3 regions of the Psychrobacter sp. SC65A.3 genome follow, and region 2 is predicted to be linked to each of the others. Evidence: predicted binding sites of a transcription regulator. Region 2 holds the regulator's gene; each other region holds the start of a gene.

Region 1 (11,212 bases), 910 kb from region 2:
CGGTATCAGAGACGATTGCTCCGCTTATGTAGTACAGTTGATAAAATTTTTATTAAAAACTTGATCAGCTCTAAAAAGGATAGAGCAGCATGACTCTTCTCTTTGTCTTACTCTATCCTTTTTAGGTGGCTGTTGGACTATTAGTAAGTAAGTGGGCTTTGAAAGCATTAAAATCATACAGAATAATTATTTATCAAATACGTCTTGAGCAAAGAGTCTAGTATTTAACAGGTTTTCTTATTACATTTATTTAACCACTTCTTAAAATGGCAGCTGTTATGAAAGTAAGAATTTTGACCGTAGGTAATAAAATGCCCAAGTGGGTACAAACTGGTTTTGACGAGTATCATAAGCGTATTCAGCCTATGCTCACTACCGAAGTCGTTGAAATTGCGGCGGCAAAACGTGCTAAGAATCCATCGGATGCCAATTTAGCTCAATACCGTGAGCAAGAGGGTCAGGCGATCTTAGCCGCTCATGCTGCAGCAGGACGTGAGCAATTGTGGGTACTTGATGTCAAAGGTAAGATGCTATCGACCGAAAATTTGGCAGATAAATTGTCTGATGGTATGCAGCAAGGCGATGATATTGCCTTGGTCATCGGTGGTGCTGACGGGGTATCGCCCGAAGTGTTAGCGAAAGCTGATGTAAAATGGTCGTTATCAGCGCTTACGCTACCGCATCCTTTAGTGCGCGTTGTCCTCATGGAGCAGCTATATCGCGCGATGAGTATCAATCATAACCACCCTTATCACCGTGGTAATTAAAGTAGCAATAGAAAACTATCCCGTAGGAAAACATCATCAATCACAGTGACACAACAGATTGAAAAATGGACGCGCGCCCTAATAAATGCCACATGAGACATCCTAAACCTGCAACACCCAATGCCCACAGTATCAATCCGCAACGCGATGATAATCGCGACGATTTGCATAGCCCACTGATACCGACGCCAATTACAGCAGCGGCGGCTTGGACAGATACGCCTATCATATCGAGCGCGGCAAAGCGGCCTAAGTTACCGGCGCTGTTTATATCGCATGGTGCACCGACGCTGGCTATCGAGCAATCTGCTACGACGAGCGCGCTAGCTCGTATAGGACAAAACTTACCCAAACCTCGTGCCATCGTCATTATGTCCGCGCATTGGCAGTCAGCGAAACTTGAGATCAGCAGCAATCCTGAGCCAAAAACGTGGCATGATTTTTCAGGTTTTACTCCAGAGCTATATGAGCTGCAATATCCTGCTACTGGTCATCCAGCACTTGCTGAGACCTTGGCGCAGCAACTGAGTGCCCGTGGTATTGTTTGTAGGGTCAATCCCTTACGTGTCAGTGATCATGGGGTATGGGCGCCACTTTTACACCTGTATCCACAGGCTGATATTCCTATCGTACAAGTATCCTTGCCACAGTATTATGACAGTATCGCCTGCTATCAATTGGGCGCGCAACTGGCACGGCTGCGTGATGAGCAAATTCTGATTATTGGTTCAGGGAATATCACCCACAATTTGCAAGCGCTACGCTGGCAAGCAGACAGTATTGATCAAACCGCAAAAGATTTTAAAGTTTGGCTGCTACAACAGCTCAAAACTGATATCCCAAGCGCCTTAGACTGGCAGCAATATCCTGATTATAAGGACATTCACCCAAGTGATGAGCATTTACTGCCGCTATTTTTTGCCTTAGGTGCCGGTCAACGTGTCTCAGTCGTGCATCAAAGTATGGCGCATCATAGCTTAGGTATGGATATCTATCGCTTTGATTAAAGGCTCTCAATCAAAGCGATAGATATATGCAGGTATACCACACTACTTTTCAAAAGCAAGTTTAGTAAATAAACCTGCACGCTCCATTTCGCCTGCTACACTCAATAACGTCGTCTCATCATTCATACGCCCAATCAATTGCATGCCAATCGGCAGACCTTTTTTACTCATACCGACAGGCAACGACATGGCTGGCAAGCCTGTAATATTACCCAATAAGGTAAAACCCATCTTCCCAAGCACTGGCGAGCTTAACTTTTCAATCATGCCTGAGCTAAAAGCGTATTTGCCCATATCCATGCCTTTATTTAGCAAACCAGCGCTGCGCATCAGCATTTCGTCCATGCGACTTGGTGGTAATACGCCATGTTTTACTGCCGGTGTTGGAACGGTTGGGCACAAAATCATATCGTAGGTCTCTAGCAGAAGACCGGTTTGATATTGGCTATCATGCCAGCCATGCTTGGCGTGCGCCAAATCAACAGCAGATAGTGAACGTCCTAACATCGCCATGTTATACGTTTGCGGTTCAAGATTTTGTATATGCTGCGCACCATAGCAACGCTCAATATTATCAATAGTAAACGCAGTATGCACGCAAACAACGACTAAAAAATTATGCCAGAATTGTTCAATATTAATATTAGGTTCAGCCGGTATTACGCGGTGACCCATGGCTTCTAGCTGCTTAGCGGTCTGCTCTAATACGACTAGTACTTCTTTATCGACCATAGTATTAGCAACCAACGGCTGTTGATGCAAGGCGATGGTCAGTTGTCGTGGTGCGCGCATCGCCGCTTCTAAGAAAGTACCTTTAGGTGGTGCGATGACATAAGGCGCCCCAATCTCAGCACCACTAGTCGCATCAAGCATCGCGGCACTATCACGCACGCTACGTGTAATTACATGATCGGCTACTGCTCCTTCCCAGCCTTCACCAAATAAGGGACCCATTGGGTTACGTCCACGACTGGGTTTGAGTCCAAACGTACCACACCACGCGGCAGGAAAGCGTATCGAGCCGCCACCATCACCCGCGCCTGCCATCGGTACGATACCGCTTGCCACTGCCGCCGCACTACCACCCGATGAGCCCCCAGAGCTATAGCCTTTTTTAAAAGGATTATGTGTCACGCCATGCGCTTTTGGCTCAGTGGTGATAATCAAGCCAAATTCTGGGGTATTGGTCTTACCAAAAGTGTTCACACCCGTAGCTTTCATACGCTTGACGATTTCGCTATCGCTTTTTGATATGATATTGACGCTACGACTGCCCATCGTAATCGGCTCATCAGTGAAGCTAAATGACAAATCTTTTAACAAATAAGGGACGCCGTTAAATACACCAGCTGGCAGTCCCGCCTGCGCTGCAGCATAAGCGCGCTCGTCAAAACGATGAATGATAGCATTCAATTTAGGATTGAGCTGATTGGCTTGATAGACTGCTGCATCCAGCAACTCTTTGGTACTGACTTCCCCAGCATTGACCAATGCCGCGAGTGCTAATGCATCGTATTGGGTATATTCTTTAAACATAACCGACCTTCCTTGGAGAATAATCAAATTAAAATTTTGAAAAGATTAATATGTATCCGATTTATAGACAGCATCCAGTTTAGTATAAAACCTTACTGTTTATAATGAATAAACAAACTCATTAGTCATTTACGGTATTTAGAATCCTATTTGATAGGGGCAATTGATAGCCTGAAACTAATACTCCTAAAACCTTTTACTACATAAAATTCTTTAATATCTTCAATAAAAAAGACGAGTTACTTTCGTAAATCGTCTTTTTACCATCCAGTCAAACATAAGCTTTACATTAGTAGCTCACGTTTACCACTCTTACCCATTGAGCTGACCAGTCCAGCCTCTTCCATCGAGTCAACAATACGCGCGGCGCGGTTATAGCCAATGCTAAATTTACGCTGAATACTAGAAGCGGAAACTTTACGAGTCTCCATAATAAAACCAACGGCTTCGTTGTAAAGGTCATCATCTTCACCAGAGGCATTGGCAGCACTACTGCCACCGCTAGGACTAGACAATTCAAAATTGCCTGCCATATTGTCGATATAATCAGGCGCACCGCGCTCACGCCATGCATCACAGACGCTATTGACTTCTTCATCGCTGACATAAGCGCCATGGACACGATCAGGTTCGATCTGCCCAGGCCCTAAGAACAGCATATCGCCATTACCAAGCATATCTTCTGCGCCACCACTATCCAAAATAGTCCGTGAATCGACTTTTGAGTTGACTCGTAACGCTGCTCTTACCGGAATATTGGCTTTAATCAAACCAGTAATCACATCAACTGAAGGACGCTGAGTCGCAAGGATTAAATGAATCCCTGCTGCCCGCGATTTTTGCGCCAAGCGTGTAATTAACTCTTCTGCCTGCTTACCGACCTGCATAATCATATCGGCAAATTCGTCGGCAACGATGACAATCATCGGTAAGGTTTTTAGCTTTGGTGCTTGGCTAATACTTACACTGTCATTGGGTCGCCATAATGGGTCAAGCATTGGATTGCCTGATTTTTCAGCAGAGATCACTTTTTTGTTAAACTCATTTAGTTTACGCACCTTTAGCAAGCTCATAAGCTGATAACGACGTTCCATTTCTGCGACGCACCATGACAAGGCACTTGCCGCCTCAGTCATATCGGTAACGACTGGGGTCAGTAAATGCGGAATATCATTATAGTTGGCAAGCTCAAGCTGCTTAGGATCGATAAGAATCATTCGCAGCTCGTTCGGCGTATATTTGAGCAGCATCGATAATAACATCGCGTTGACCAAGACTGATTTACCAGAACCCGTCGTACCAGCGACCAACATATGCGGCGCTCGTGCAAGATCAGTAATAATAGCTTTACCGCCAATATCTTTACCCATCGCCATACTGATTTGCGCTTTAGGATCTTTAAATTTTTCCGTATCCAATAGTTCAATTAAGCGTACCATTTCGCGCTGTTTGTTGGGCACTTCAATGCCAATGTACGGCTTGCCAGGAATGACCTCAACCACACGTAAAGATGCCATTGATAATGAGCGTGCCAAATCGCGTGAAATCCCTGTGACTTTACTGGCTTTTATCCCAGGCGCTAAGTCTACTTCAAAGCGAGTGACGACAGGTCCTGGAATCGCATTAACAACATTTGCTTTGACATTGAACTCTTGTAATTTGATTTCCAGTAGCTCTGATAATTGCTCAAGCTCAGCAAGCGTATAGCTTGGCTGGCGATTGGGGTCTGGCTTATCTAAGATCGACATCTCTGGAATCGGCGACAGACTACTACGATAGGCAGCCGTTTGCATCGAGCGTGATTTTTGACTGAATGCAACATCATCACTAATATGAGGCATAACGGGAGCATCAATCTCGTCAGTGCTATCATAAACATTGTCGTCTTCTGGCATCATATCCGTAATATGATTGCTACTATCACCTTCTGGGACTGCAAAACTCATAGTTGGTTTGGTTACTGTGGCTGACTCGATAGTTGATATGGCAGACATACTTTCTGCCATTGGTGACGCTTTTGGATTTGCAGGCGGGGTATTGGTCGGTGTCATATCTATTATTTCTGATGTATTCTCTACATCAGCATCAGAAAAAGACTCCAAATCGTTCAACAAGTCATTTGCAGCATTATTAGGAATGTCGTCAGTAGTGTCGTTTGGTGAGATAGTAGTTTGCTGCTGAACAGGTGCAGCTGCAGTTTCTGTTAATGTCTCTATGGCAGATAATTCTTGTTCATGGCTAAAATCAGTCGCTTCCGGCACTGCCGCATGTTCTGCCAACCACGCATCCACTAAGCTATCGACACTAGGCGCTGATTCAGGAACATCTATCTGATCTGTCGGAAGGGTTGCAGCAAAATCATCTAACGAATGTGTTGCTTGTTGCTGAGTTACTTGTTGAGTATCCTCTTGAGTGATATTAAGAACAGGGCTAGCAGAAGAAATGTCAGTATTTAAGCTGTCAACAGAAGCAGCAGCTGGTGCCTCTGAATAGGGAACATTTACGACATCGTAAGGTATCGTATCTTGCTCATTTTCTATCTGGTTTGCTAATAAATCAGCGACAGTATTTGCATCGTTCCATGCAAAGCTTGGCTCAACCTTTCTAATAGGCATTGGCGTAGCATTGGTAGCAGGTACTGATGTTTTATTCAGATTAAAAGCGCTATTGCTAATCGTTGTGGCGGCTGCAGTTTGCAACTGCTCTTCTCGTTTGGTACTTTCACTGGCGACTTGCGCAGCGGCTGCCATAGAAGCTTTTACACTGGCACCCAATCCTGAAGACGATAAAAAGTCTGTCAATGCGCTATTAAAACGACCACTTCTATTGTCTTGCTGTTTATTTTTAGCCTGTTCATCCACTTGCAACTCAAGAGGCAATTGCTCATATTCTGGAGTATTAGTATCACTTATTGCTATATCACGACCTTGTTTATCGGCAGCACTATTAGCATTGTCTTCTTGTGTTATTTGACTAGCATCAAGGCTGCTATCAAGGTTTTTGACACCTGACCCAAACCAAGACAAAGTTTTAATTTTTTCGTAAATACTCATCCAATGAATATTAAAGGCAAAGGTGGTCGTAATAGCGACAAACACTGCCAAAAACGTCACACTCCCCCACTGCGATAATAGCTGTGCTAGCCTCGCTTGTAGCTCAAGACCAATAATACCGCCCGCAACTCCTTTGAGCCCTGATGATATTGGATCTGCTACCTGCTGTACCAATGCGATCAGTTGGGCAAATAATGCACTACTGCTCAATATTAAAAACACGTAAGCAACCAAGCGTAATAACCAAAACGTCGGTTTATTATCCCACCAAATCAGTACTGACTCATAAACCAGAAACGCCAGTAACCACCATGCACCAAAACCAAAGAAGCTATACAGCAAATCTGAGAGCCATGCGCCCATCTCGCCGCCCATATTATTAATGGTCGTCATATCACTACTGATGTGCGACCAGCTAGGATCATTACCGGTATAAGTCATCAAAATAACAAACAAATAAACCGCGAGGAGTAATCCCAGTAGGGTAAATATGCCCTTTTTTAAGTAATCAATAATTGGTGCTGATATCACGTAAGATCTGCCTTGTTGTTAATACTCGTCATGAATACTCAATAGTCGTCAAACCATGATTAAGCTTAATCATGCTGACATAAATTCTTGATAGAAACTGCTGTAATAGGTTACGACTGATGTGGCGTAATAACACAAAAACTTTATCTAAAATACTACGGCAAAATATTGACCGCATTGCTGTTTTTGTTTTGTGCGCGGCATACAACTTCTTATAATAACAAATACATAGCTGCCATGGCGACCGTGTTATCAATAAAGCGCATAAGAAAATCAATCCAGTAGTGATTTAGCCAAAAATGCAGCTAGTGAAAAATGATGCCTGTTCTTTTTGCATTAGCATCTAACCAAAATATATTAAAGCTCTACGTTACTGCTGGTATAAATTTTTTATAGCCTCTGTCTGCGTAGGCACAGGAAGCAAGACAAATTAATACCAGCAGTACGTGATGTTTATATATCACTTTTCACTGACTATATTTGAATATGGGCTCATTTTTGGTACTAAAACTTCAAGCTTCAGATACTTTAGTTCTAATGATACCCATATTTGTTTTAGCAAACTTGCACTTTTTGCTCTTAGCCCTTATGTTATTATCACATAGCAACCATAATAACCAGATACGTCGTCATTTTTACGCTTATCTTTTATAATATCTACTTATTATTTTAACGTTGAACCCTTTCACTTTTATTGCTCTAGCAAGGAAATCTTATGGCAACTGACAATACTGCTCCACGCCACGAAAAACTCATTATTTTAGGTTCAGGTCCTGCTGGTTATTCTGCCGCTGTGTATGCAGCACGCGCCAACCTAAAGCCTGTTATGGTCACCGGTATGGAAGTCGGCGGACAGCTCACGACGACGACCGAAGTTGATAACTGGCCGGGTGATGCACATGATTTGACTGGTCCTGCATTGATGGAGCGTATGAAAGCCCATGCCGAACGCTTTGGTACTGAACTGGTTTATGATCATGTCAATGCTGTGAATTTAAATGTGCGTCCTTTTGAGCTGACTGGTAATAACGGCAATTACACCTGTGATGCTCTTATTATCTCAACCGGCGCATCAGCACAGTATCTAGGTCTAGAGTCAGAAACCAAATTCCGTGGTCTTGGCGTTTCTGCTTGTGCAACTTGTGATGGCTTCTTTTATAAAGACCAAAAAGTGGCAGTTATCGGTGGTGGTAACACGGCCGTTGAAGAAGCGCTGTATTTATCAAATATCGCCGCTGAAGTCACTTTAGTCCATCGCCGTGATAGCTTACGCTCAGAAAAAATCCTACAAGATAAACTATTTGAAAAAGCCAAAAATGGTAATGTCAAAATCGAGTGGAACCACAGCGTAAAAGAAGTGGTTGGTGATGATATGGGCGTTAATGGCGTGGTCATTGAATCTATGATTGATGGCAGCACCAAGCAACTGGACGTGTTTGGTATGTTTGTTGCCATTGGTCATAAGCCGAATACTGACTTATTTAAAGGTCAGCTAGAGATGAAAGACGGTTATCTGATCGTCAACAGCGGTCTCAATGGTAACGCTACCCAAACCAGTATCGAAGGTGTCTTTGCCGCAGGTGACGTCGCAGATCACGTCTATCGTCAAGCGATCACCTCTGCTGGTACGGGCTGTATGGCAGCACTTGATGCTGAAAAGTACCTAGATGCAATAGGCGAAACGGTCGCTCAAGATCATACTTATGCTTCAACGTTGACAGCTGACAAAGAAGCGTAAATGAGCGATTTTGTTAACGATGGTCATACAACGCCTAAGGCTTTTGTTCAACATATCAAAAGTCTTGGGCGTTATGACTTTCCAGAGCCAGCGATAGTAGATCCTGAAGGTATGGGTATTGTGGCTATCGGGGGAGATTTAGCTCCTGAGACGCTGATTTCTGCTTACGCACAGGGTCTATTTCCTTGGTTTAATGACGATGAGCCAATTGCTTGGTGGTGCCCTGAACCCAGATGTGTGATGCAGCCGACAGACTATCAGCCCAGTAAATCGCTACGTAAGCTAGCAAACCGTAGTCGTTGGCAGTTGACACTGAATCAAGCTTTTGATGAAGTCATACACGCTTGTAGTTTACCGCGTAGTAATGGCGTTAATAACGATCTTAATGAAAGTCAGCCTGAAGGCGAACATACTTGGATTCATGATGAGATGATTGAAGCCTATACTGAGCTACATGCTCAAGGCTTTGCGCATAGTATTGAAGTTTGGGATGATAAAGGCACGCTCGTTGGCGGTTTATATGGCTTAAAAATAGGCGGTATTTATTTTGGTGAATCGATGTTCCATATCGCTTCTAATGCATCAAAGCTAGCATTTTGGGGCTTGATGCGCTTATGTGAGCAAAGCAATGTTAATCTTGTCGACTGTCAACTCCCTAACGATCATCTCACGAGTTTAGGTGCTATCACCTTGTCACGTCCTGAGTTTTTGACTCAACTAGATATATTAATATCTAATAGTTCAGATAATTGGCACAAAAATTCGCATAATCCTCTGGCGGTATCGCTGCTAGGGAGTTTGCAACCTTGGCAATTAAACCTCTAGTTTATTACTTTATTTTAAAATCTAAAGTTGATCTGGCTAATCGATAGTTAAAATAGCGCGACTCGATTGAGCACGTATGATTATTACTGTTACGTTTAATCGGCAATGTTTTCATAAATCAGTAACTTACTTATCACGATCATGAGTACATTATGGCACCTGATACCTCTTTTTTATTAATAGGTAAGCTGGCAACCAAAGCCAACACCACCAAAGATACAGTTCGTCACTATGATCAATTGGGGCTGCTGAAGTCTCGTAAGCGTCAGGCAGGTTCGCGGCTATATACTGAGTTTCATCCAGAATGTGTTGAACGTATCGAATTAATTAAAAGCGCGCAAGCAATTGGCTTTACTCTGACTGAAATCAAAGACAGCCTCAATGATTATTACGATGGGCAGCTCGATATTGACTTACAGCTGAACATTACCCAGCAAAAACTGATTCAAATCAGAAAACAACAAACGACCATCAGTTTGATGATAGAAATGTTGACCGAACGCATTGATATTCTTGAGCATATGAAGGCTGATAGTGATTATAAACTCGACATTGATGTGTGTAAAAAGACACTGCCTTTATCCTGATAAGGAAACCTCGATACCACACTGCATTTATTATTTGTTATTGTTTTAAATCTCAAATAATAAAAGCTGCTAATATTTTTTAAGATTAATTATAAATACGCTGCATGATTAGCGCGTCGACTGCCGGTTGATGCGCTGCTTGATAGTAGCTTTTACGTGTATGAATCACAGTAAATCCTTGCTGCTCATATAACGCGATCGCAGCAGTATTGTCTGCTCGCACTTCTAATAAAAGACTCTCTACTTGATTGGCCTCTAACGCCTCATCTAGTCTAATAAAAACTCGTGATGCTATACCTTGTCGCTGATAATCAGGATGAGTGCCAATGCGTAAAATCTCTGCTTGCTCAAACAATAATTGGTATAAGCAGTAGCCAATCAATTCGTTTGCAGAATTATCAGTAACAACCATCAGACTGATACTATCCTGTTCGAGCAGGTCACCTATTGCTTGAGATGTCCAAGGGTCTTGTAGCTGAACCATGACTTCAATAGTAGCAACTGCTTCGACCATTTCTTTACGCTTATCTGGTTCATCTAATAGCATCTTTATATCGAACATCAGTGCCTCTTTATTTGCTGGCTTTAATATCAGTTATATTATCGTTGATTGTCGACACTGTCATTCTATTAGCAAACCATACCCAAAAAAAGCCACCCTCTTTCGAGGATGGCTTTTGACTAATGATTAACGAAGATCAGATTACTCTGACAGCATTAAGTATTAGTTCAATACGTTAGCAACAACACCAGCGCCTACAGTACGGCCGCCTTCACGAATTGCAAAGCGAAGACCTTTGTCCATAGCGATTGGGTGGATAAGCTCTACGCCCATCTCAACGTTATCACCAGGCATAACCATTTCAGTACCGTCTTGTAATTGGATTGCGCCAGTTACGTCAGTGGTACGGAAATAGAACTGTGGACGATAGCCGTTTAGGAATGGTGTGTGACGACCACCCTCTTCTTTTGACAATACATATACTTCAGCGTCAAACTTGGTGTGAGGCGTGATTGAACCTGGCTTAGCTAGTACTTGGCCACGTTGTACGTCTTCACGCTTAGTACCACGTAATAGTACGCCACAGTTTTCGCCTGCACGACCTTCGTCAAGCAGTTTACGGAACATCTCTACACCAGTACAGGTAGTTTTTTGAGTGTCACGGAT
Region 2 (11,212 bases):
ATGCGACGATGGAGCAAATGCAAAAGCTACGTCCAGCCTTTGATCCAGTAGGCGGTACGGTAACTGCTGCTACCTCATCTGCATTATCTGATGGTGCGTCAGCAATGCTAATTATGAGCGCGCAAAAAGCCAAAGAACTAGGTCTAAAGCCACGTGCTCGCATTCGTAGCATGGCAATTGCTGGTTGTGATGCCGCTATCATGGGTTATGGTCCAGTACCTGCGACGCAAAAAGCACTTAAACGTGCTGGCATGAGCATTGATGATATGCAAACCATCGAGCTAAACGAAGCGTTCGCAGCGCAAGGCTTATCAGTATTAAAAGCATTGAACCTGACTGATAAGCAAGACATCGTCAACATCAATGGTGGCGCAATTGCGCTAGGACATCCACTAGGCTGTTCTGGTGCTCGTATCACGGTTACTTTGCTAAATGCTATGGAGCAATCAGATACTGAAATCGGTCTAGCAACGATGTGCATCGGTCTTGGTCAAGGTATCGCCACTATTATTGAGCGTGTTTAAGCCTATAGTATTGCAATAATTTTAAAATAGTTAAGCGCTCTAATCTGAACCCCTAGTTATCATAACTGGGGGTTTTTGTATTTATGAATCATAGTGGTTTACTTAGAATAAAAAGGTCATAAGTTGTTACTATCGCTTATCTCCATTGACGCATTCGCTAAACTGTGACTAAATAAGAGAGTAATTAATTATTATAATTTTAAGTCTGATATTCATTCTAAATCAGTTTAGAGCCATCAGCTTTAGCCGTACAAGGAGTGTACTATGTCCACCATGATTACTGATCGTACCTACCGTATTGACCGTGAAAATACCCAAGCGATGATAATCGACGTCCAAGAACGTCTGACTCCGCATATCTATGATCATGAAAATATTCTCAAAAAAATAACGACTTTGATTAAAGGTCTGCAAGCGCTTGACGTTCCCATTATGCTTAATGAGCAATATAAAAAGGGCTTAGGCGAGACATTGCCTGAAATTTGTGAGTTATTAGAAGGCGATAATGCTAAAGGTTTTGAAAAAGTCACCTTTAGTGCCTGCGACAATGACGATTCATGGAATCATCTTGCACAGCAGAATCGAAGCATCATTTTATTATTCGGTGTAGAAGCACATGTCTGCGTGCTACAAACCGCACTTGATTTGCTAGATAATGGTATGCAGCCGGTTATTATTGGTGATGCCGTCGGTTCGCGTTTTCCGTATGATAAAAAGCAAGCAATTCGCCGTATTCGCCGTGCTGGTGGGGTGATTACCACGGTTGAAACCATTCTGTTTGAGCTTTGCCGTAGTAGCAAAGACCCTGCGTTTAAAACCATTAGTAACTTGATTAAATAGTCTTTTTACTCGATTTAAAATAAAATAGCGCTTACTAACATAAGCGCTATTTTATTTTTATGGTAACGCTAATTAACGATAGGTTAGCGTCTTCTTTTATAGCGTTTATAAAATGTATAATAATTGCTTATACGTAAAGGTAGAATGAAGCGCTATACCTTAGTAGAAAAATTAAGAGAAAAATTATGTCATCAGCTAATTCCATGTCATTCACTAACCCAACGCTTGCCTCAAACATTGATATAGATCATGTCACTCATTATCTGTTAGAGCTTGATGCGCTTAAACGGGTAAATCGCCGCAGTTACGTGACGGGTACGACTCGTCTAGAAAACTCTGCCGAACATTCTTGGCATCTCGCTATGGCATGTTGGTCAATCGCTGAATTGTTTGAACTTGATGTCAATCATGAAAAGTTACTAAAGCTGGCGCTAGTACATGACTTAGGCGAGATTGATGCCGGTGATACTTTTTTATATGCCGATACACGCACTGATGCGCATCTTGAAGAACGCGCTGGCATTGCGCGCTTACAAGCTGAACGTGGTAATGGCATTAAAGACTTAAATGAGATTTGGGAAGAGCAGGAAACTGGCAGCAGCAAAGAAACCCAGCTGCTGAAAGTGGTTGATCGCTTGTTGCCATTTTTGCTTAATTTAAATACCAACGGAAAAACGTGGCTTGAGGGTAATGTTACGCGCTCGCAAGTAGCTGGCGCGCATGCCTTTATTAAAGACAGCTTTCCGAGTATTTATGAGTGGCAGGCACGGCAGATTGAATTTGCCACCGTGCAGGGCTGGTTGATTGATGGTTAAATTTATAGCAGTATCGCATTACTAAAAGCGTGTCTTTTTTATTTTGAACGGACTATGTTTTAAACGGACCATCGTGTGCGATAAAGAAAATGCTATTTAAAATGTTATTTATTACTACCAGCATCTGTGGTTTGCTGGACGATTTTTTCTACTTGCATAAAATTTGTATGCCGCACATCTTTGCCGCTGGTGCAAAAAATAACCAGCTCAGCAATGTTTTTAGCATGATCGCCCACACGTTCTAGGGCGCGCAATACCCAAAGTATATTCATCACTCTGGACACGTGGCGGCTGTCTTCCATAATATAGGTCAGCAAGGCTCGAGTGGCAGATTGATACTCTTCATTGACCGCCACATCACTTTGCAATACCGAAAATGCCTGCTGAGGATTCATATGCGAGAAGGCGTCAATCGCATCAAGTAGCATCACGTGCACCTTATTGGATAAATGCTGAACCTCTGAATATCCTCTTGGAGAAGCGCCGTCTTTAATTAATTTGCAGGCCATACGAGCGATTTTTTCGGCTTCATCACCCACACGTTCAAAGTCAACAATACCTTTGCTAACCGCCATCACTAAACGCAAGTCATTTGCTGCGGGTTGGCGCTTGGTGACTAACAAAATGATTTGCTCATCGATTTTAATATCTAGCTGATTAATCAGCTGGTCGTCTGCAATCACTTTTTTCGCGGTCGCTTCATCTGCAGCTATCAAAGCGCGGGTTGCAACCATGACTTGCTCTGCTGCCATGTAACCCATTTGCATAAACAGCTCAATCACATCATGTAAGTCATTATCAAAACCCTTTGATAAATGTTTTTGCGTTATAAGCATGGCGGCTTCCTTATTCTTGTAGATTTAAATAGGATATAAGCATAAAAAATACATCTATAGTCAATCCACTACAAATCAAACACAGTGCTACTGGGATAAGTTTTGCGCCGCCTCTGTCTGCGTAGGCACAGCAAGCAAGAAAAATTTATCCTAGTAGCGCGTTATAATATTTGTACTTATTGTATTTAAGACTGACTATATTTATACAAACTGTTTTAACCATAGCGACCAGTAATATAGTCTTCAGTCGCCTTTTGAGCGGGGTTGGTAAATATCTGATCCGTCTCACCCATCTCTACCATATCGCCCAGATACATATAAGCGGTATAGTCAGAGACGCGTGCCGCTTGCTGCATATTGTGGGTAACGATAGCAATCGTATAGTCGTTTTTTAAATCGGTAATGAGCTCTTCAATCGCGCCTGTCGAGATAGGGTCGAGCGCTGAGGTTGGCTCATCTAGGAGCAATACTTCAGGTTTTGTCGCCACACCGCGAGCGATACAAAGACGTTGTTGTTGACCACCGGATAACGACAATCCTGATGCACGAAGTTTGTCTTTTACCTCAAGCCATAAAGCCGCCTTTTTGAGTGCCCATTCGACACGATTATCCATCTCAGCTTTGCTTAGCTTCTCGTAGAGGCGTACGCCAAATGCCACGTTGTCATAGATGGACATTGGAAATGGCGTCGGTTTTTGAAAGACCATGCCGACTTGTGCGCGTAGCAAGTTCACATCGATGTCTTTGCCCAAGATATTTTTGCCATCGAGGTTGATATTACCTTCTGCACGCATACCGGGATATAGATCATACATACGATTAAACGTACGTAATAGTGTGGATTTACCGCAACCTGAAGGCCCGATAAAGGCAGTCACTTTTTTGTCTGGAATATCAATATTAATATTTTTTAGCGCTTGAAAGTCACCATAATAGAAATTGAGATCTCGAATACTTATCTTGGCAGGCGGCATATGCTGAGGGATATCTGCTACTGTTTGCTGAGTCAAAAAGGCACTGTCAGGCTGCTGCCCTTGATGCTTCTGACTTCCTTGATCTATATTGGAAAATGATTGACCAAATAAACCACGTTGGCTGACGTTTTGCTTATTCTCTTGCTTAACCGCTTTTCTTTCTAGTAAGTCTGTCATCATCATATCCAATTATTTTAGAATGTTGTCAATATAGGTGCTGAACATAAGTGCTAAACGTGCGCTATAAATTGGCTGCTTAGTCAATTCTTAAATCAGCTATCTTGTATGATCTTTACCGCCAATAAAGCGCGCGAGAATATTGACTATCAGTACTGTCATGGTAATCAGTAATGCTGCCGCCCATGCCAATGCATGCCAGTTGTCATAAGGGCTCATCGCAAACTGATAAATAGTGTTCGGTAAGTTTGCCATCGGTTGGCTCATATCGGTGCTGAAATACTGATTGTTTAACGCAGTAAATAGTAACGGCGCGGTCTCGCCAGTGATACGGGCAAATGCCAATAGCACCCCTGTAGTCAGACCTGCTTTAGCCGCTTTAAGCGTGACCGTGCTGATCAGCTTCCACTTTGGCGTACCGAGTGCATACGCCGCTTCACGTAAAGTATTTGGTACCAGATTGAGCATATTCTCAGTGGTGCGCACGACAATTGGAATCACAATCAAAGCAAGCGCAACTGCACCAGCCCAGCCGGAGAAGCTTTGACCTTTCACCATCAATGCATAAACAAAAAGACCAATCACGATAGAGGGCGCTGACAGCAAGATATCGTTTAAAAAGCGAGTAACTTTACCCAACAAGCTGCCTTGTGAGAACTCCGCTAAATAGATGCCCGCCATCATTCCAACCGGCGTACCAATAGCGAGACCTAACAAGGCGATCATCAATGAACCAATAATAGCATTACGTAAACCGCCGTCGCCCATAGGCGGTGGTGTATCTGCCATAAATACCGGCATCTCGATTAACCCTTGAAAACCCTCAACAAAAAGCGTCAGCAAAATCCATGTCAGCCAGAACAAACCAAAAGCGATGGCTGAGATGGCAAAACCAAGCCCCAATCTATTGATCAGGCGACGCTTATGATATAAACGCTTGTTGTAGCGTTCTTCAAAGCGTGAAGTCGGCTGGCTGGTTTGGTCGTTATCAGTCGTGACAGTCGCTAAAGTCATTAGGCGTTTGTCCTTTGTTGGTCGAAGGATTGGGTTAAGTGGTTGATTAACATGCTTGCTTTATAACAAGATATTGGCGCTACTTAGTGACCGGCTTTTTGGTCGATACGCATAAGCATTAGCTTAGAGATGGACAAGACAATAAAGGTAATAACAAATAGGATTAAACCCAAATGTAATAGGGATGCCAAATGCAATTCACTTGATGCTTCGGCAAATTCATTGGCGAGTGCAGAGGTAATCGTTACCCCAGAGGTAAACAGACTTGGGCTGATATTAAAGGCATTACCGATTAAGAAAGTCACAGCCATCGTCTCGCCCAATGCGCGTCCAAGCCCTAAAATCACACCACCGACCACGCCAGCTTTAGTATAAGGTAAGATGATTTTGAACATCACTTCCCACGTCGTCGCACCCATGCCATACGCAGATTCTTTTAATAAATCAGGTACCACAGAAAAAACATCCCGCATGGTGGCGGCAATAAAAGGAATAATCATAATTGCTAGTACCAAGGAGGCGGTAAACATACCAAGCCCCATCGGTGCACCAGTGAATACTTGCCCGATAATAGGCAGAGGACCGATGTTTTCAATCAACCATGGCTGAATGTGTTCGCTAAAATACGGCGCAAAGACAAACAAACCCCACATGCCATAGATAATAGAAGGAATACCTGCCAACAGCTCAATGGCGATGCCCAATGGCTTTTTTAAGAAGTTAGGGCACAGTTCGGTCAAAAAGATAGCAATACCAAAGCTCACTGGCACAGCAATAGCGATTGCAATAAGGGAGGTGACAATCGTACCGTAAATAGGTGCAAGTGCCCCATATTGATCGTTCACTGTATCCCAGTTATTGCTGGTATAAAATCCCAGTCCAAATTCAGTGATACTGGGCCAAGCGCCCACGATTAATGAGAGCAGGATGCCACCAAGTGACAATAGCACCAAGATTGCAAATGCTTTAGTCGCATTGACAAAGATAGCATCGTAACGTTTTTGTTTAGCCAGTTGGGACCTTAAATCATTCATAAGTGTCTCAGCGTTGAATAGAATCAAGTCAAAATAGTAAAAGAGGTTTTATCACAACAAACTTAAAAAAATCTTTAAATTTTCTGTGATAAAACCTCTCAAACCCCTACCGGAGAATAGTGGTTTGAGAGGTTGGCTCGACAGTGATTATGCAATCACTAGGATAAACAGGTTACTGTGCAGGCTTATAGACAGGTTGACCGTCGCTGCCTTTGACCTCACTCCATTTTGCTTTGAATAAGGCGACTGCAGTATCAGAGAACGGTACGTAATCAAGCGCCATAGCGTCGTCATCACCTTGCGCATAAGCCCAGTCAAAGAACTTCAATACACCAGCGACTTGTTTGGCATCTTGTGGCTGCTTATGTACTAAGATAAAAGTGGCCGCGGCGATTGGCCAAGCTTGTGCTGTTTCAGAGTTGGTAATGACTTTATAAAAGCCTTCTTGCTGTGACCAATCGATGTCACCTGCTGCTGCAAAGGTTTTGGCAGAAGGTTGTACGACATTGCCCGCAGCATTTTTCAGGGCAACGTGTGCCATACCGTTTTGCTTAGCGTAAGCATATTCAACATAGCCGATAGAGTTTTTCATACGCGTGACATAGCTCGACACACCTTCATTACCTTTACCACCCGCACCAGTAGCCGACGTTGGCCATTTGACGGTCTTATCGACGCCTACACTGTCATTCCAATCGCTTGACACTTTGGCTAGATAATCAGTGAAATTAAAGGTTGTACCAGAGCCATCTGAGCGAAACACCGTGGTAATGGCAGCGTCTGGTAATTTAAGTTCAGGATTCATAGCCGCGATTGCAGGGTCGTTCCATTTACTGATTTTACCCAGATAAATATCAGCAAGCATTTTGCCATCGAGCTTTAACTGACCGGGCTCAATACCATCGATATTAACAATAGGTACCACGCCACCGATGACGCTTGGGAACTGTATCAAGCCGGCTTCGTTTAACTCTTCTGGTGTCATCGGCGCATCAGATGCCCCAAAATCTACGGTCTTAGCAACGATTTGTTTGATACCACCTGATGAGCCAATAGACTGATAGTTCACTTGACCACCTGTGGCTTTATTGTAGGCATCTGACCACTTAGCATAGATAGGCTGTGGAAAAGAAGCACCAGCACCGGTAATACTCATCGATGCACTTTCAGCTGAGCTAGCACTAGCGTCGCTACTCACAGCAGTGTTTGATGGTGCTGTTGTGGCTGCTTCGTCGGTTTTATCGCTCTCGTTGTTGCTAGTCGTTTGGTTACAAGCGGCTAATGTCAAAGTGCTAGCGATTGCTACTGCCATGAATGAATAACGCATTATTTCTCCTAAAATTAATCAATTTTGAGTATCAAGCATTTATAAATAACAATGACAATGGTTTTCTGGGGTTTGCTGAAATGATGCTCTGCGGTTAATAAGGAGATTGTGCCAAATAAATATGACAGTTTGATGACATAAAGCCTTACTATCACAAAAAACGACTGAAAAAAGACAGTGTTAAAAAAACATAAGAAAGGAGTGGGCACAAAAAAAGCATAGGCAGTATTCTGATTACTGTCTATGCTCATTTTTTTTCAATATTACTTATTACACAAGTTTTTTACTTAGATAAATGGTATTAGGTTTTAGCGCTACCCAACAGTTGCCCCATTTGAACGATTGAGCCATGCTGCATGGTATCTTGCCAATCCGTTTTTGCTGCTTTTGGCAGTACTACAATTGCGGTTGAACCTAAATAAAAACGACCAAGCTCGTCACCTTTTTTAAAGCTCATATCATGGTCTGCTTCTTGAATATCATCGGTACGGCTAATTTTACCCGTCGCTACTGTCTCAATCCCAGCGACAATCATCGCACCGACCATCACTACTGCCGCTTTACCATAGGCGGTATCAAACAGACAGACAAGGCGCTCGTTACGAGCAAACAAATCCGGCACATTAGCAGCCGTGGTGTTATTGACCGAAAATAGTGTACCAGGTACATAGCGGGTCTTGGTTAATATACCGTCAAATGGCATATGCACACGGTGATAGTTGCTTGGGGCAAGATAAACCGTGGCAAAACTGCCGTCAGCAAAATAGTCACCATCTGCGCTATCAGCCAAGAGCTGACCGATATCATAGTCACGACCTTTTGCTTGCAGTAGCTTATGGTCATGAATCTGCCCAAGCTGCGAAATCATGCCATCCGCAGGACTAACAATACCATTGATACTGGCATCGATAATACGGGCATTGTCTTGGAGCTCACGAGTAAAGAAATCATTAAAGCTCTCATAAGCGTTTAGGCTTTGACGCTCATATTCATCTAAGCTAACATTATAAGCTTTGGCAAAACTGCGGATAAACGTACGCTTAACCCAAGGGTGGCGGCTGGCAGCTAAGCGCCCAGCGACTTTACTGATTTTTTGCTGCGGGACAAATTGCTGTAAGGTAGTAAATACATTCATAATAGATGACCAAATTAGGGATTAAAAATAGTTATTAAAATAAGAAGTTGTAATAAAAAATCATAGATAGGCAGTTTTATAGCTAGATTTATTTATAAACATAATCATAAGTACATACACAGATAATTGTATTTTATCATGGTCCGCAGCAGACTGTATGACCATAATCGTTAAAGGAAGTAAGCAATGAGATCTCTTATTCAGCGAGTCAAATATGCCAGCGTCAGCGTTGATGGGCAGGAGGTTGGTGCTATTGAGCAAGGTGTGCTGGCCTATATCGGCTTGGGACACGATGATAATCTACAAAGTGCGCAGCGGATGATTGATAAAATCCTCACCTATCGTATTTTTGACAATGATGATGATCCAGCCAAATACGGCAAACTCGATAAAAATGTCCAGCAAGTCGGTGGTGGGCTATTATTGATCTCACAATTTACTCTGATGGCAAAGACGGATAAAGGTCGCCGCCCTGACTTTGGTAGCGCAATGGCACCTGATATGGCTCAAGCTTTATTTGCACAATTGGTTGATTATGCAAAGACGCAGTATTTAACGGTTGCAACGGGTCAGTTTGGCGCTGATATGCAAGTGTTGAGTGTCAATGATGGACCATTAAACTTTTTATTAGAAGTGCATTAAGTCATTAGCATGGCTACTAAGTATTATAAATTTAAGAGTAAATGTCATTAAGCTGTCATAATTAAGCCCTTTAATGAAGAAACGCTTATCTGCGTTTGTTACTGCTTTTATAAACGCTATTTTGTCCTCTAACATTAAGAATATATTAAGAATACATTATGTCTAAAGAGCAAATTTTGATTGTTGAAGATGAAGATGCCATTCGTGAAATGGTCGTCATGACCCTAGAGATGGCGGGCTTTGATAGTTTGCAGGCAGCGGATGTGTCAGAGGCGCACCAACAAGTGGTCGATCATCGTCCAGCGCTGATTTTATTGGACTGGATGTTACCCGGTGATAAAAGTGGTATCGATTTTTGCCGTATGCTAAAAAGCGATACGCTGCTCGCCGAGATACCGGTTATTATGTTGACCGCCAAAAGTGAAGAAGACAGTAAAGTGCATGGTCTTGACGCAGGCGCTGATGATTATATGACAAAGCCTTTCTCGACCCGTGAGCTTATCTCAAGAATCAAAGCGGTATTGCGACGTAGTAACGCGCTAAGCGGCGACAAACCTATCAATATAGGCAGGCTAACTTTAGATGCCAAAAGCCAACGCTTTATGGTGGGTGATGATATTATCGATATGGGTCCGACAGAATATCGCTTATTGGCGTTTTTTATGAGCCATCCTGAGCGCGCTTATACTCGTGCCCAGCTGCTCGATCAAGTATGGGGCGGTAACGTCTACATCGAAGATAGAACCATTGATGTTCACGTAAAGCGTTTGCGCACATTACTACGTCCACATGATTGTGATACATTGATACAAACGGTACGCGGTACAGGTTATAGATTTTCTAGCCGTATCGAAAAAGGTTAATCGCTAGCAATATGAATATTGTATAGTGTCACCTTTTAATAGTGTCGCCTTTTATCGAGAACGGCCAATAGTAGAAAAATTATAAAAAATAATGGATAAATAAAAATGCCTATCCAAGATAATGAGCAAGGTGCCACAAATCAACTTAAAAAAATCAGAAGTGCTTTACGAGCATTACGTGATGCTGTAATTTTGCTCAATGACGATGATGGACTTGAATGGTGGAACCAAGCGGCACAGGATTTATTATTGTTGCAATCCTCAGATAAAGGCAGGCGTATTTTTGACTTCATTCAAGTGCCTGAATTTATTAAGTATTATCAGGAGGCAACGACGCTTAATACTGATGCCGATGCCGATGAGAGTGTGCATATCGTCTCTTGGCAAGACCCAAACCGCTATCTAAAGTGTGAGCTGACGCCATTTGGCGATGAAAAACTACTGATCATTTATGATGTGACCCGCTTGCAGCATTTAGAAGCGATGCGCCGCGACTTTGTGGCCAATGTCTCGCATGAGCTACGTACACCATTGACGGTCTTGATGGGATATCTGGAGAATTTCTCTGATCAGCCAGATATGCCTGCGAATTGGCGTCGCGGTTTTGAGCTGATGACTCAGCAAACGGCACGCATGAATAGGGTGGTCAATGACTTATTGCTACTGTCTCGTATCGAAATCGAAGAAACCCATGCGTTTAATGAAATCGATATGACCAAGCTGCTCACTCATGTCTATGATGATGCACAGGCGTATAATCAAGAATATAAGCATACGATTCACTTGCATATTGATACCTATGACGGACTATATGGCTCAGAGATGTACCTAAATAGCGCACTGTCCAATCTAGTGATTAACGCGATTAAATACACACCAAAAGGTGGCAATATCTCTATTAGTTGGACTAAGACTGCTGAGGGCTGCCGATTTGCTGTTGAAGATAATGGTATCGGTATCGCACCAAAGCATCTTGCCCGTTTAACTGAGCGTTTTTATCGCGTTGACAGCGGGCGCAGCCGAGCAACAGG
Region 3 (11,212 bases), 1.2 Mb from region 2:
AGCAGTGACAGTAACGGCAATATTGGTAATGGCGGTAACACGCCGCCTGTTAGCACTGCCAGCTTTAGCGAAACGGCCACTTGGCAAGTCACCAATATAGCGCCTGTGGCCGCTACCTGTTATGACTTTGACGCCAAAGCTGAAAGCTCGTGTGCTGAAGATAAATGGGATATTAAGTTTGATAACCAAGCGCGTTCGGTTAAGCTTTGGTCAAATAGCGGTGATTCTGGCGCAGGTTTGGGCGGCGTTTTTGGTTTGATCGACTGGTCAGATTTGAGCCGTTATAGCAATGCAACTCAAGACCCTGATACCAAACGTGATATTACCATGCACTACAATGAAGACCGTAGTGGCGGTATATTTGATGCACAGCCTTGGTTTGAATACAATTTAAAAGGCAACCATCAGCTCTACCCGAACAATCGCGTCTATCTTGTAACCACAGATAATAGCAGCGCCATGACAGACAGCAGCGTACAGCAGCCTATTTATGCCATGCAAATCACAAACTACTATAATGATGCAGGCACCTCTGGCTACCCTACTCTGCGCTGGTTTGATACGGCCCTACCAAATAAGGTACAGACGAAAACCATCGATGCCTCAAACAATAATAATTGGGTCTATTTTGATTTAGCTACAGGAAAAAGTAGTAGCGATAAAAATAGCACTTGGCAGATTGGCTTTAAGCGTAATGATGTGATTTTAAATGGTGGGGATTCGGGCAGTGGTAAAACTGGGGGTTATCTTGCCGCCACACCAGCCGGATATTATGATGCGCAAGGTAAACCGATTACCAGTCAATTTACCAGCGATGGTAGCGCGGCTACTTTAGCCGACCTTACCAACACCGCTGTATATGATAAACCGCTGAGTGCTAGAAGCTGGGTTATTGACAGTAAAGGCTCAGATCTCAATCCTGCTTATACCGGCAGTTTCCCGAACTTAGACTTTGGCTGGTATACCTACAATGGCATGACCCATCAGCTTAATGCCAAACCAGTTGACAGCGCACAAGGCGCGCTCATTAGATCTGCTGAAGGCAATAGCTATGCACGCGTGCGTTTGGATAAAATCAAATATCCTGATAGCTCAGCGACGACTGCGACCTCATGGGAATTTAAAATAGACATTCAGCCTGCTCCTTAATCTTTTATTTTTGCTAAAATCAAAGATGACAGTATCAATCCTGACTTGATTAGCAACTATCTTTACCGCTACAAAATAAGGCACTTTATAAAATGGCAAAACCTGCTCCAAGAATACTGGATGTTATTTGTACCAAATACATCACGCCACATATGTGCCGCGTCACGCTTGGCGGTGCTGGCTTGATTGACTTTCCAACAGATCAAGAAAGCACTTATATTAAACTCATATTTCCTCAAGGCCATGGGGCTCGACCACTAATGCGCACCTATACCATCAGTGGTCAACGTGAGGATGAAATAGACGTCGATTTTGCCTTGCACGACGCTGAAGGCCCTGCATCAATGTGGGCAAAAAACACTCAGGTTGGTGATCAGATTTTAGTCGGCGGACCAGGACCAAAAAAGCTCATCAACCGCGATGCAGATTGGTTCTTATTAATAGGTGATATGACTGCACTACCTGCGATTACTGTCAATCTTGCACAATTACCTGACGATGCACGCGGCTATGCCATTCTTGAGATCAGCAGCGAGGCAGATCGACAAAATCTTAAAAAACCTAAGAACATTGACATTTACTGGGTTATTAACCCTACTCCAAACTCCGCAAGCAGCCCTTTACTTGAGTATGTTAAAACCATTACTTGGCTTGAAGGGCAACCTGCTGTTTGGGCTGCTTGTGAATTCCATAGTATGAGTGTACTGCGTGACTATTTTAAATTCAACCGGTCCATAGCTAAAACGCATTTATATATATCTAGCTACTGGAAAGTAGAGCGTACAGAGGATGAGCATAAAATTGAGAAGCAGGAAGATGCGCAAAACCTAGAATAATATTCTATCCACCTTCAAAAATCCGAGTTGTGTTAACAATGACTTGAGGGCTATTAATATTAAGCTTCTGACGTTGTCATCAACTCATTCGTAGGCTAGATTATAATCTCTTAGACGTCGATTATTTTATTAATACGGTAATGTAAATATCAATTTAGCCTCTAAATATTATTAGCAACTCAATTCTGATATTGGTGCAAAAGGTTGCCAGAGGTATACATAATATAGTCTTAACAACCTTCCTTGCATGGTGTGCTTTACTCAGGTGATATTGTCAAAACTGGGAGCTGAACGTTGTACCGGCGATGATAGTGAAAGTAATCCAACAGGATTAGGACTAGCGCTCAATAGAAGATCTAGTCAGTCATTTACGCGGCATGCTAAGCACGAGCAACGTATAACCACACGGTGCGCCATTTGTCATTGTGCTGCCGTGGCAACCTTTAGAAAATCAGAATATATTTGATGATAAGTTCATATCAAACGTGAACCAGATAGGGGCAAGCATAGCTGCTAGCTCCTAAAAAAACGTCTATTCAACACTGTAGTCTTTATCTCAAAATTAGTTTGAGGCTAATCCTTTAAGCTCCCGAACTTATCGATAAGCATAAAAAATTGGGGATCAGTTACCGTCAGCAACTTTCAACAACCTTGGTCACAAAATGGTCACCGTTTGGTCACCGAGCACTTGGCCACCGATTTTCAAAAGGTAAAGTACATGCACGCAGACTTATAGAGAATATATTATTAAAGAGTAGATTGCTTCTTAAGAGTTAATAAAGACAGAATAACCAACCCTTACGGATAAAGGCTTTAAGGAGAATTACAGACACAAAAAAACCTCAAGTAAACGAATACTTGAGGCGAAACTTGCTTAAACCCGAGAGTTTAAATTCGTTTTAAATATGGCGCAGCGGACGGGACTCGAACCCGCGACCCCCGGCGTGACAGGCCGGTATTCTAACCAACTGAACTACCGCTGCTTAGGTCGTACTTAGTTTATTTAACCACTTAGCCTACTACTTAAGAGTAACGCTATACTAAATAGTGGTGGGTGATGACGGATTCGAACCGCCGACATTCTGCGTGTAAGGCAGACGCTCTACCAACTGAGCTAATCACCCTTCGAACAATTGCTAGGCAATTTATTCAACATCAACTGAGCTCTAAGTTTGTCACTAAGCTCTGCTGCTGTGGGTGTGTATTATATAGATTTACACATGCCTGTCAAACACTATTTTGATATTTATCACAGATTTTTGCTTATTTTCTTGATTAAATTTATAAGCATCTGTTTTAATTGATTTTATAATTTCGCAGAATAGTTAATCTTTTTCACTCTAGTACTTACTTTGCCGCCAGCGCTTGTTCTATATCAGCCTTGAGCGCTTCAGGTTTGGTCGTTGGTGCATAACGAGCAATTACCTGCCCTTTACTATCAATTAAAAACTTGGTGAAATTCCATTTGATACCGTCTGTGAGAAGCCCGCCTTTTTGATTTTTTAGCCATTCAAACACAGGATGAGCATCACTGCCATTGACGTCGACTTTTGCCATCATTGGAAAGCTGACACCATAGTTCTTTTGGCAAAATGCGCCAATTTCATCATTATTAGCAGGATCTTGGTTGCCGAATTGATTACAGGGAAAACCGATAACCATTAAACCTTGGTCTTTATATTGCTGAAACAGTGCTTCTAAGCCCTCAAACTGCGGCGTAAAGCCACACTTGCTTGCGGTATTAACAATTAGCAACACTTGATCTTTATATTTAGAGAAATTTTGCGTCGTTCCGTCGATACGCTCAGCACTAAAATCATAAATAGTAGTCATTATTCATCCTTAAATGAGTTATTTGTTTGCTATCAAGCATTAGACATTGTGGTTAATAAGCTTAGTGATATTAATAATAAGTAGGGAGATATCAATACTCCCTACTCTTTTTACTACTACCTCATTAGCTTACACGCCGCTGTCACTATTCTTCAGACTTATCTAAATCGATAGACAACGAGTTGATGCAATAGCGCATGCCAGTGGTCTCACTTGGACCGTCAGGGAATACATGGCCCAAATGCGCGCCGCAATTGCTGCAAGTCACTTCAGTACGGCGCATGCCTAGCGAATCATCGACATGCTCATCGATGGCGCTATTATGGATACCTTGATCAAAGCTTGGCCAACCGCACCCTGCATCAAACTTATTGTCTGATTCAAACAAGTTAGCACCGCATCCTTTACAGCGATAAATGCCCTTATCATTAATATCGTTATAAATGCCCGTAAATGGTCGCTCTGTGCCCTTCTCGCGCAGCACATGATACTCCTCAGCACTTAAGCGCTCTTTCCAGTCAGCCTCGGTCAATTGGCTGATTTCTTCTTTGCTCAGTTGATTGTCTTGCATAACGTATCCTTATGGAATGACTGATTGTCTACTCTATCGTGAGTAATGGTTTATCGAGGCTTTATCGCTATTTTATATAAAAACGATAGGCTTTATCTGTTGGCGAGCGTCTTATTATTCAAGATGTTTATAACAAGAATACTCACTGCATGGAATGGTAGTGCCAGATATTGTAGGCAATTTGATATCGAAAAATCACAAGTTAGATCGTTTCTTATTGAGCTGAAGTCTCTCAATGCATTATAAATCTCTGCAATGCAAGATTTTCTTACATAGTGAAAATCTACAATATACAAATAACTTGCATTTAATTTTGATATGCAATAATATCTTGCATTAACAGTTAATTAAAAGTATTTCTCTTTTAAAGCATTAGCTTAATACTTATCCAAGAGAGTTAATTTCGTTACCTGATTAATGACAGATTCATAAAATAAAAAAGGCTTACATAATGACGGCTGATGACAAAACTAAAAGCACACAGGCTGAACGACTGGTACAGCTGCGCCGTGACAAAGGCATGACGGCAGAGCAGCTGGCACAAGCGATGACTGCTGCTGGCGCTAAAGTCAGCCGCGGTGCTATCTCTAATTGGGAGCGTGGGACCAATGGGATTGTCTCATCTAAGCTACCTACCCTTGCGCGACTCTTAGGTTGTAGCGAAGGGTATTTGTTGCGCGGTGAGCTTGAAAGTGACAGCAAATCAGATGACGATTCTGACAGTATATCGTCTGATAATGATAAAGCTGTCGATGCAGGCGAGCAACCTCATAGCACTATTCAAAATACACCAACAACAACTACCTCTTCTACTCCCCGCAAAAATTCACCAAATAACCTGATGAGTGGTCACTCTATGAACTCAATAAAAAAATCCGATAAATTACAAAACGTCTGTTACGACATTCGCGGTCCTCTGCTGCAAACTGCCAATAAAATGGAAGCCGAAGGCAAGCGTATCTTAAAGCTAAATATCGGCAACCCTGCTCCTTTTGGTTTAGAAGCACCGCATGAGATTTTGCGTGATGTGGCGATGAATCTGCCGGAAGCGACGGGCTACTCAGACTCGCAAGGGATTTTTTCAGCGCGTAAAGCGGTATTGCAATATTACCAATCAAAGGGACTGCTATCGGCAGTTGATGTTCGTGATGTCTATCTAGGTAATGGCGTCTCTGAGCTGATTGTCATGACCATGCAAGCGCTGATGAATGATGGCGATGAAGTGCTGGTTCCGATGCCAGACTACCCACTGTGGACGGCAGCTGCCAATCTCGCAGGCGGTACAGCGGTACATTATCGCTGTAATGAAGAAGATAACTGGCATCCTGATATTGAAGACATCAAATCTAAAATCACCAGCAAAACCAAAGGCATCGTAGTTATTAATCCCAATAATCCGACAGGCGCGCTGTACAGTGATGAAGTACTACTGCAAATCGTCGAGGTCGCAAAAGAGCATGACTTAATCATCATGGCGGATGAGATTTATGACCGTATTCTCTATGATGATATGGAACATACGCCGATGAGCACTTTGACCGATGAAGTACTGGTGTTGTCCTATAATGGTTTATCAAAATCACATCGTATCGCAGGCTTTCGTGCTGGTTGGATGATGGTTTCAGGTCGTAAAGAACATGCGGCTGACTTTATCGAAGGTTTAGATATGCTTGCATCTATGCGTCTGTGTTCTAACGTTCAAGGACAATATGCGATTCAGACAGCGATGGGTGGCTATCAAAGCATGAAGGACCTAACGTCTAAAAAAGGGCGCTTGTACAAGCAGCGCGAGTTGGCAGTGACCCGTCTTAATGCGATTAAAGGTATCTCTTGTACCATGCCACAAGGCGCGTTTTACTGCTTTCCAAAGATGGATCCTGAGATTTACCCTATCAAAGATGACATGCAGTTTATGATGGATTTATTGTTAGAAGAAAACGTATTGATGGTACAAGGCACAGGATTTAACTGGGATAAAAATGACCATTTCCGCTTGGTGTTTTTACCCAACTTACACGACTTAGAAGACGCTATGGATCGCTTAGACCGCTTCTTTGCTAAGAAGCGTAAGCAGTTTGGTATTGACTAATATATAGATGACACCTATATTTTTCTATAAAAAAACGCTTACCGATATGATATCGATAAGCGTTTTTTATTTGTATTAATCAAAAATTAAATGACTTTGATTTCAACTTTTAAAAGATATTTATCAGCACTATATAACTGATTGCAGACATACTTGCTGCTGCAGGAAGGGTAATAATCCATGCCAAACCAATTGGTTTCATCAGTGCCCAGTTAGTGTCTCTATTGACGATACCAATGCCAAGTACAGCACCGACCAAGATATGCGTGCTCGATACTGGTATACCCATCGTCGATGCACCCATCACAACCGCAGCCGCAGCCAATTCAGCTGAGAAACCAGAAGCAGGATGCATTTTTGCCAAATTGGTACCGACAGTTTGAATCACTTCTTTACCGATGAACCAAAGACCGACAATCAATGCTACACCAAAAGTTAACATCACAGCAGGTGGTACTGCTGCTTCTGTTGAAATACTATTGGTACGGATAACATCCATAATCGCTGCAAATGGACCAACAGCATTAGCAATATCGTTCGAGCCATGACTAAAAGCAAATGCTGATGCAGTAAAGACTTGCATCCAGCTAAACATAATAAACGTGGCTTTGGTCAAATCCTCTTTGTGCTTACCGCGGATACTCTTAGTATAAATATAAGTCGCAAGCCATACTAGCGCTGCTATCATCCCCATGATTAAAAAGCCTTGCAACGTCGTCATACCATTATTGACGTTTTTCAGACCTTTGAAGATGACCAAAGAGGCCATGACTGCGCCGCCTGCAGCCGCCATAATAGGCGCCCATTGCTTGAGTGCTTTTAAGGTATCGAGGTTGCTGCGCTCGTTTTCAATCTCATAAAGTTCTTTGTAATAATTCGTCTCTAAATCTTCAACGACGCAATCATCATCTTTATATATTTCTTGATCACGTAACAACGCTGACGTATAAGCCAACTGCTCAGATTCGGTTAGACCATCCAAATACGCTTTATGCGTCAGTTTTAGCGTCTTTTTACTATCTTTCAGAGTAGCAATATGCGCCTCTGTTTTATCGTTATACTCAATGATGTTTTTCTTAATCTGTCCATATAACAGATAAGAAAAAATGCCGCCTAATAGCGGTGATATAATCCAAGAGATGGCAATCATGCCAATCTTGTCCCAATTCACTGTTGATAACGCCATTTCAGTACCACCTAAGGTGATACCCAATACAATAGAGCTACCCACTATGCCACCAATAATCGCATGTGTGGTCGAAACCGGCAAACCTTTTTTGGTGGCAAACAACAGCCAAAATGCAGCAGCAATGAGTGCTGAAAGCATGACATAAATGAACTGATTGGGTGTTACTGACAACCCATCTAAATTGACAATGCCGCTCCGAACGGTATCGGTCACTTCACCACCAGCAAGTACCGCCCCTGATACTTCAAATATCGCTGCCACACCTAGGGCTTGTGGAATCGTTAACGTCCCTGCACCGACTGAGGTGCCAAATGAATTGGCAACGTCATTACCGCCGATATTGAATGCCATGAAAACACCAAAAGCAGTGGCGACAATAAATAGCGTTGTCTGCTGATGCATGGTGTAATCTAGACCCCACCACAAAAAGTAGGCGGTCATTCCAATCATTAAAATGGCAAAAAGTAGGTTAATTTTCATAGAGCCGACTGATTTTGTTGGTCCTGTAGAGCTACTGCTAATACCCATACGTTGATACGTCCTGCGTAAGCTGATTGAAATTATTGACAAATGATGACATTACGCGGCTATTAATGATGTGATTATTACCACCCAAAAATACAATAACATGCGCGCAACGTGGTTATTTGAAATACAATTTTAGAATACTGTGTTGAGACAGCTGCCTCAACGCTTTGACACCCTCCTTATTATCTTATCTTAGCGGTTATAGCCATTTGCAAATAAGCAATTGAGCTTAACGACAATCAGAAACTAAGATAAAACGTCTAAGTAAAATGTCATAAAGCCGCAAGTGGTATTGCCAAATCGTCTGATTAAAGCATCTTGCGGCTTACGTTTTTATGATAATAGCGTTCTTCTATACAAGCTATTTATTGTGAATAATACATTGATATTAAAGACAAATAAACAGAAGACCAAGCTATTTTAATAGATAGCAACGCTCATTACGCGCCTATTATATTAAATATAGACGCATAATGCATGATGATATTACAAGATTTGTAACTGTGAATATAAGATTTAAGAAATATACACTTTAGATCAGACGTTATCGGGTTATTTTTAGCCAACATACACTTGAATTGCCATAGTCAATTCAAGTGATAACAGTGGAAAATTAATAGTTATAAATAAATAGGTAGCTGCTTAAGAATAGGATTAAAAGTACCTCTATAAGATAAATAATTTCCGCTTAGCATTTGCTACGCATTCCAAGACTTTAAGAAAATTTATCTATGTAGCACATTATGACTTAGCTGGCAGCAAGCAACGCGGATAGCTGCTCGATAGCGTGGTCTAACACCTCTAAACGTGCTTGGCGCTTGTCATTATTAGCGATCACACACCAAGGGGCGTTCTTAGTATCCGTACGTGCCAGCATATCAGCCGCCGATTGTACATAATCTGACCATTTATCACGGTTACGCCAATCGTCGTCGGTCAATTTAAATTGTTTGTATGCAGTTTCTTCACGTTCCTCAAAACGCTTAAGCTGCTGTTTTTTATCGATTGCCAGCCAGTACTTGATTACCAAAGTACCTGATGCTGCCAAGGCAGCTTCAAAGCGATTGATTTCATCATAAGCGCGCTGCCACTCATCATCCTTCGCAAAGCCTTCAATACGCTCTACCAAGACACGCCCATACCAAGTACGATCAAAAATACCAACACGGCTGATGCGGTCTGTCTGCTCGTTCGGAAGCTTTTGCCAAAAACGCCACAAATAAGGATGCTGTAGCTCATATAACATGGGCGCGCCAATATTATAAATTTGATATTCACGTGGATCAAGTGGTGCCACCAGTCTTTTGATAGCGCCGCCCTTTCCTGCTGCATCCATACCTTCAAAGGCAAATACCACATGTTGACCTTGACGCGCACGTAACAGTTCTGCCAAGCGCGCCTGCTTCTTAGCCAATGCATCATTGTAGTCAGATTTATCAATATCTGAATCTTCGATATCAGTAAGTACCTTAGGTATTTTTACTCGCTCAAACTTTATTGACTGATACTCTACTTGGTTATTATGAGTATCCTTTGAATCTTGTGCTTGATCTGATTCTGCACTGTTTTCTCCTCGGCTGCTAACTAAGGCTTTTTGCATCGCATGTAAGACTTCATGACAAAAATGTATGGCTGCTTGCGATTTATCTGCGCCATCGATGATAATCCAATCGCCTTGCTGGCGTAATAATTCGGCAGCAACTTCATTGAACTTAGCCACTATCGTCATATCATGCCAATCAATTTGGTATAGAAATTTCGGATCTGGCTCGTCATCATTAAGCCTCGCCTGCAAAGTCTCGATATCGACATGAAACCAGCACTTTAGTAGCTGCGTTTGATTTGCCACAAGGTCTTGCTCAAAAGCTTGCAATTCCGTTAGCTGCTGGCGTAAATAGTCTTGCCATTGACCAATTGGTAACGCTTCAATATCCCTATTCTTCTTATTTTTTTCTGACTTTTCGCTCTCTGCACTTGCCATGCGCATCACGTTATAAAGTAAATCTGCATACCAGTTGCCAAAATATACCATCACATCACCGTGGCGCGGCATGGCTTTGGTATGCGTCTGCCAAATCGGTTGGTGTGCTAAAGGACAATAACCAATGGTCGCTTCTACCTTAAGCAGGCGCGGATCGACCCACTGGCGCAATTGCGTTACCGCTGTCCCCTTACCTGCCTGCTCCATACCATTGACTAATACTAATAGCCCAATGGCTTTATCAGTACTCGGTGATTCTGGCTGGCGCGTCGCACGCAGAGCGAACTGGGCTGTAACCAATGCCAATCGCAGCGCATCTTCATCCATTGAAAATTTGCTCAAAGGATTGGGCATAAGACGCTGCTCGACGACTTGCTCGTTAAATGGCGCGCTCACATCTTCTGCTGACTTATCTGTTTTATTCTTTTTTTTGCTCATGTTTATGCTCGCTATAGTCTTATCAAATAATTGGTTTAAAATAATCGTCTAAAATAGCTAAGTTGTTTTATCATAGCACTGCGCTCTTTTAGTAAATAACGTGGCTATGTAATTTGTGTTATAAAGTCTTATAAATTGACTACCTGAAAGCGCTGTGCAATCTTTATATGTAACAGTTTGGCATTTGTATTCTGTCTTATTTTCTTTTAAGGTGAACAAAATCTTGAGAGCATGGTTTAATAGCTGCCTATAAGTAGAAAACTTAGCGCTAACCAGCCCCCTTATTATCCAGCTTTTATTATCAATCTGATGACTATTATTATTTTTATAGGATGACTTGCCATGTCTGCTTTAGCCAACTTACAACAGCACCTTGACCGCTTTTGGGCGCTGCCACATCATGAAGACGCTGCATTGAATAAGAAGCTTAATGAAGTGCAATCATGGCAACAAGCCCGTATCAAGCGTACGCATAGCACGCTGTTTGAGCAACCAAAAAACCAGCTAATGGCAGATTATTTTTTAACGCAGCTGTATGGTGGTGATGAATTTAAAGTATTGGCAGAACAATTAGGACGCATTCTCCCGAAAGCCAAGA

The links. Region 2 encodes PhoB, which activates phosphate uptake and scavenging genes when phosphate is short. Its sites were predicted from a motif close to TGTCATNAANCTGTCATAA; they were not measured.
Region 1: a site for PhoB is predicted at 6,959-6,977, ahead of OEG80_RS10475 (DNA translocase FtsK). Genes of this name have one in related genera too.
Region 3: a site for PhoB is predicted at 8,455-8,473, ahead of OEG80_RS09160 (inorganic phosphate transporter). Genes of this name have one in related genera too.

What each region holds. Positions count from the first base shown of each region.
Region 1 is NZ_CP106752.1:2,465,527-2,476,738, forward strand. Features, by position in the region: gene OEG80_RS10455 (DUF421 domain-containing protein) at 1-32, shown strand, start outside; gene rlmH (23S rRNA (pseudouridine(1915)-N(3))-methyltransferase RlmH) at 279-767, shown strand; gene OEG80_RS10465 (DODA-type extradiol aromatic ring-opening family dioxygenase) at 860-1,774, shown strand; gene OEG80_RS10470 (amidase) at 1,817-3,310, opposite strand; gene OEG80_RS10475 (DNA translocase FtsK) at 3,595-6,894, opposite strand; gene trxB (thioredoxin-disulfide reductase) at 7,610-8,632, shown strand; gene aat (leucyl/phenylalanyl-tRNA--protein transferase) at 8,633-9,457, shown strand; gene OEG80_RS10490 (MerR family transcriptional regulator) at 9,610-10,044, shown strand; gene rimI (ribosomal protein S18-alanine N-acetyltransferase) at 10,130-10,606, opposite strand; gene tuf (elongation factor Tu) at 10,769-11,212, opposite strand, start outside.
Region 2 is NZ_CP106752.1:327,834-339,045, forward strand. Features, by position in the region: gene fadA (acetyl-CoA C-acyltransferase FadA) at 1-524, shown strand, start outside; gene OEG80_RS01415 (isochorismatase family protein) at 789-1,364, shown strand; gene OEG80_RS01420 (HD domain-containing protein) at 1,550-2,179, shown strand; gene phoU (phosphate signaling complex protein PhoU) at 2,284-3,015, opposite strand; gene pstB (phosphate ABC transporter ATP-binding protein PstB) at 3,231-4,166, opposite strand; gene pstA (phosphate ABC transporter permease PstA) at 4,266-5,180, opposite strand; gene pstC (phosphate ABC transporter permease subunit PstC) at 5,264-6,214, opposite strand; gene pstS (phosphate ABC transporter substrate-binding protein PstS) at 6,387-7,541, opposite strand; gene asd (archaetidylserine decarboxylase) at 7,843-8,676, opposite strand; gene dtd (D-aminoacyl-tRNA deacylase) at 8,863-9,318, shown strand; gene phoB (phosphate regulon transcriptional regulator PhoB) at 9,477-10,181, shown strand; gene phoR (phosphate regulon sensor histidine kinase PhoR) at 10,287-11,212, shown strand, end outside.
Region 3 is NZ_CP106752.1:2,173,114-2,184,325, forward strand. Features, by position in the region: gene OEG80_RS09125 (HmuY family protein) at 1-1,149, shown strand, start outside; gene OEG80_RS09130 (siderophore-interacting protein) at 1,242-1,985, shown strand; tRNA gene OEG80_RS09135 (tRNA-Asp) at 2,892-2,968, opposite strand; tRNA gene OEG80_RS09140 (tRNA-Val) at 3,034-3,109, opposite strand; gene OEG80_RS09145 (glutathione peroxidase) at 3,333-3,818, opposite strand; gene msrB (peptide-methionine (R)-S-oxide reductase MsrB) at 3,964-4,389, opposite strand; gene OEG80_RS09155 (aminotransferase class I/II-fold pyridoxal phosphate-dependent enzyme) at 4,841-6,478, shown strand; gene OEG80_RS09160 (inorganic phosphate transporter) at 6,588-8,195, opposite strand; gene OEG80_RS09165 (ATPase) at 8,944-10,614, opposite strand; gene OEG80_RS09170 (FFLEELY motif protein) at 10,957-11,212, shown strand, end outside.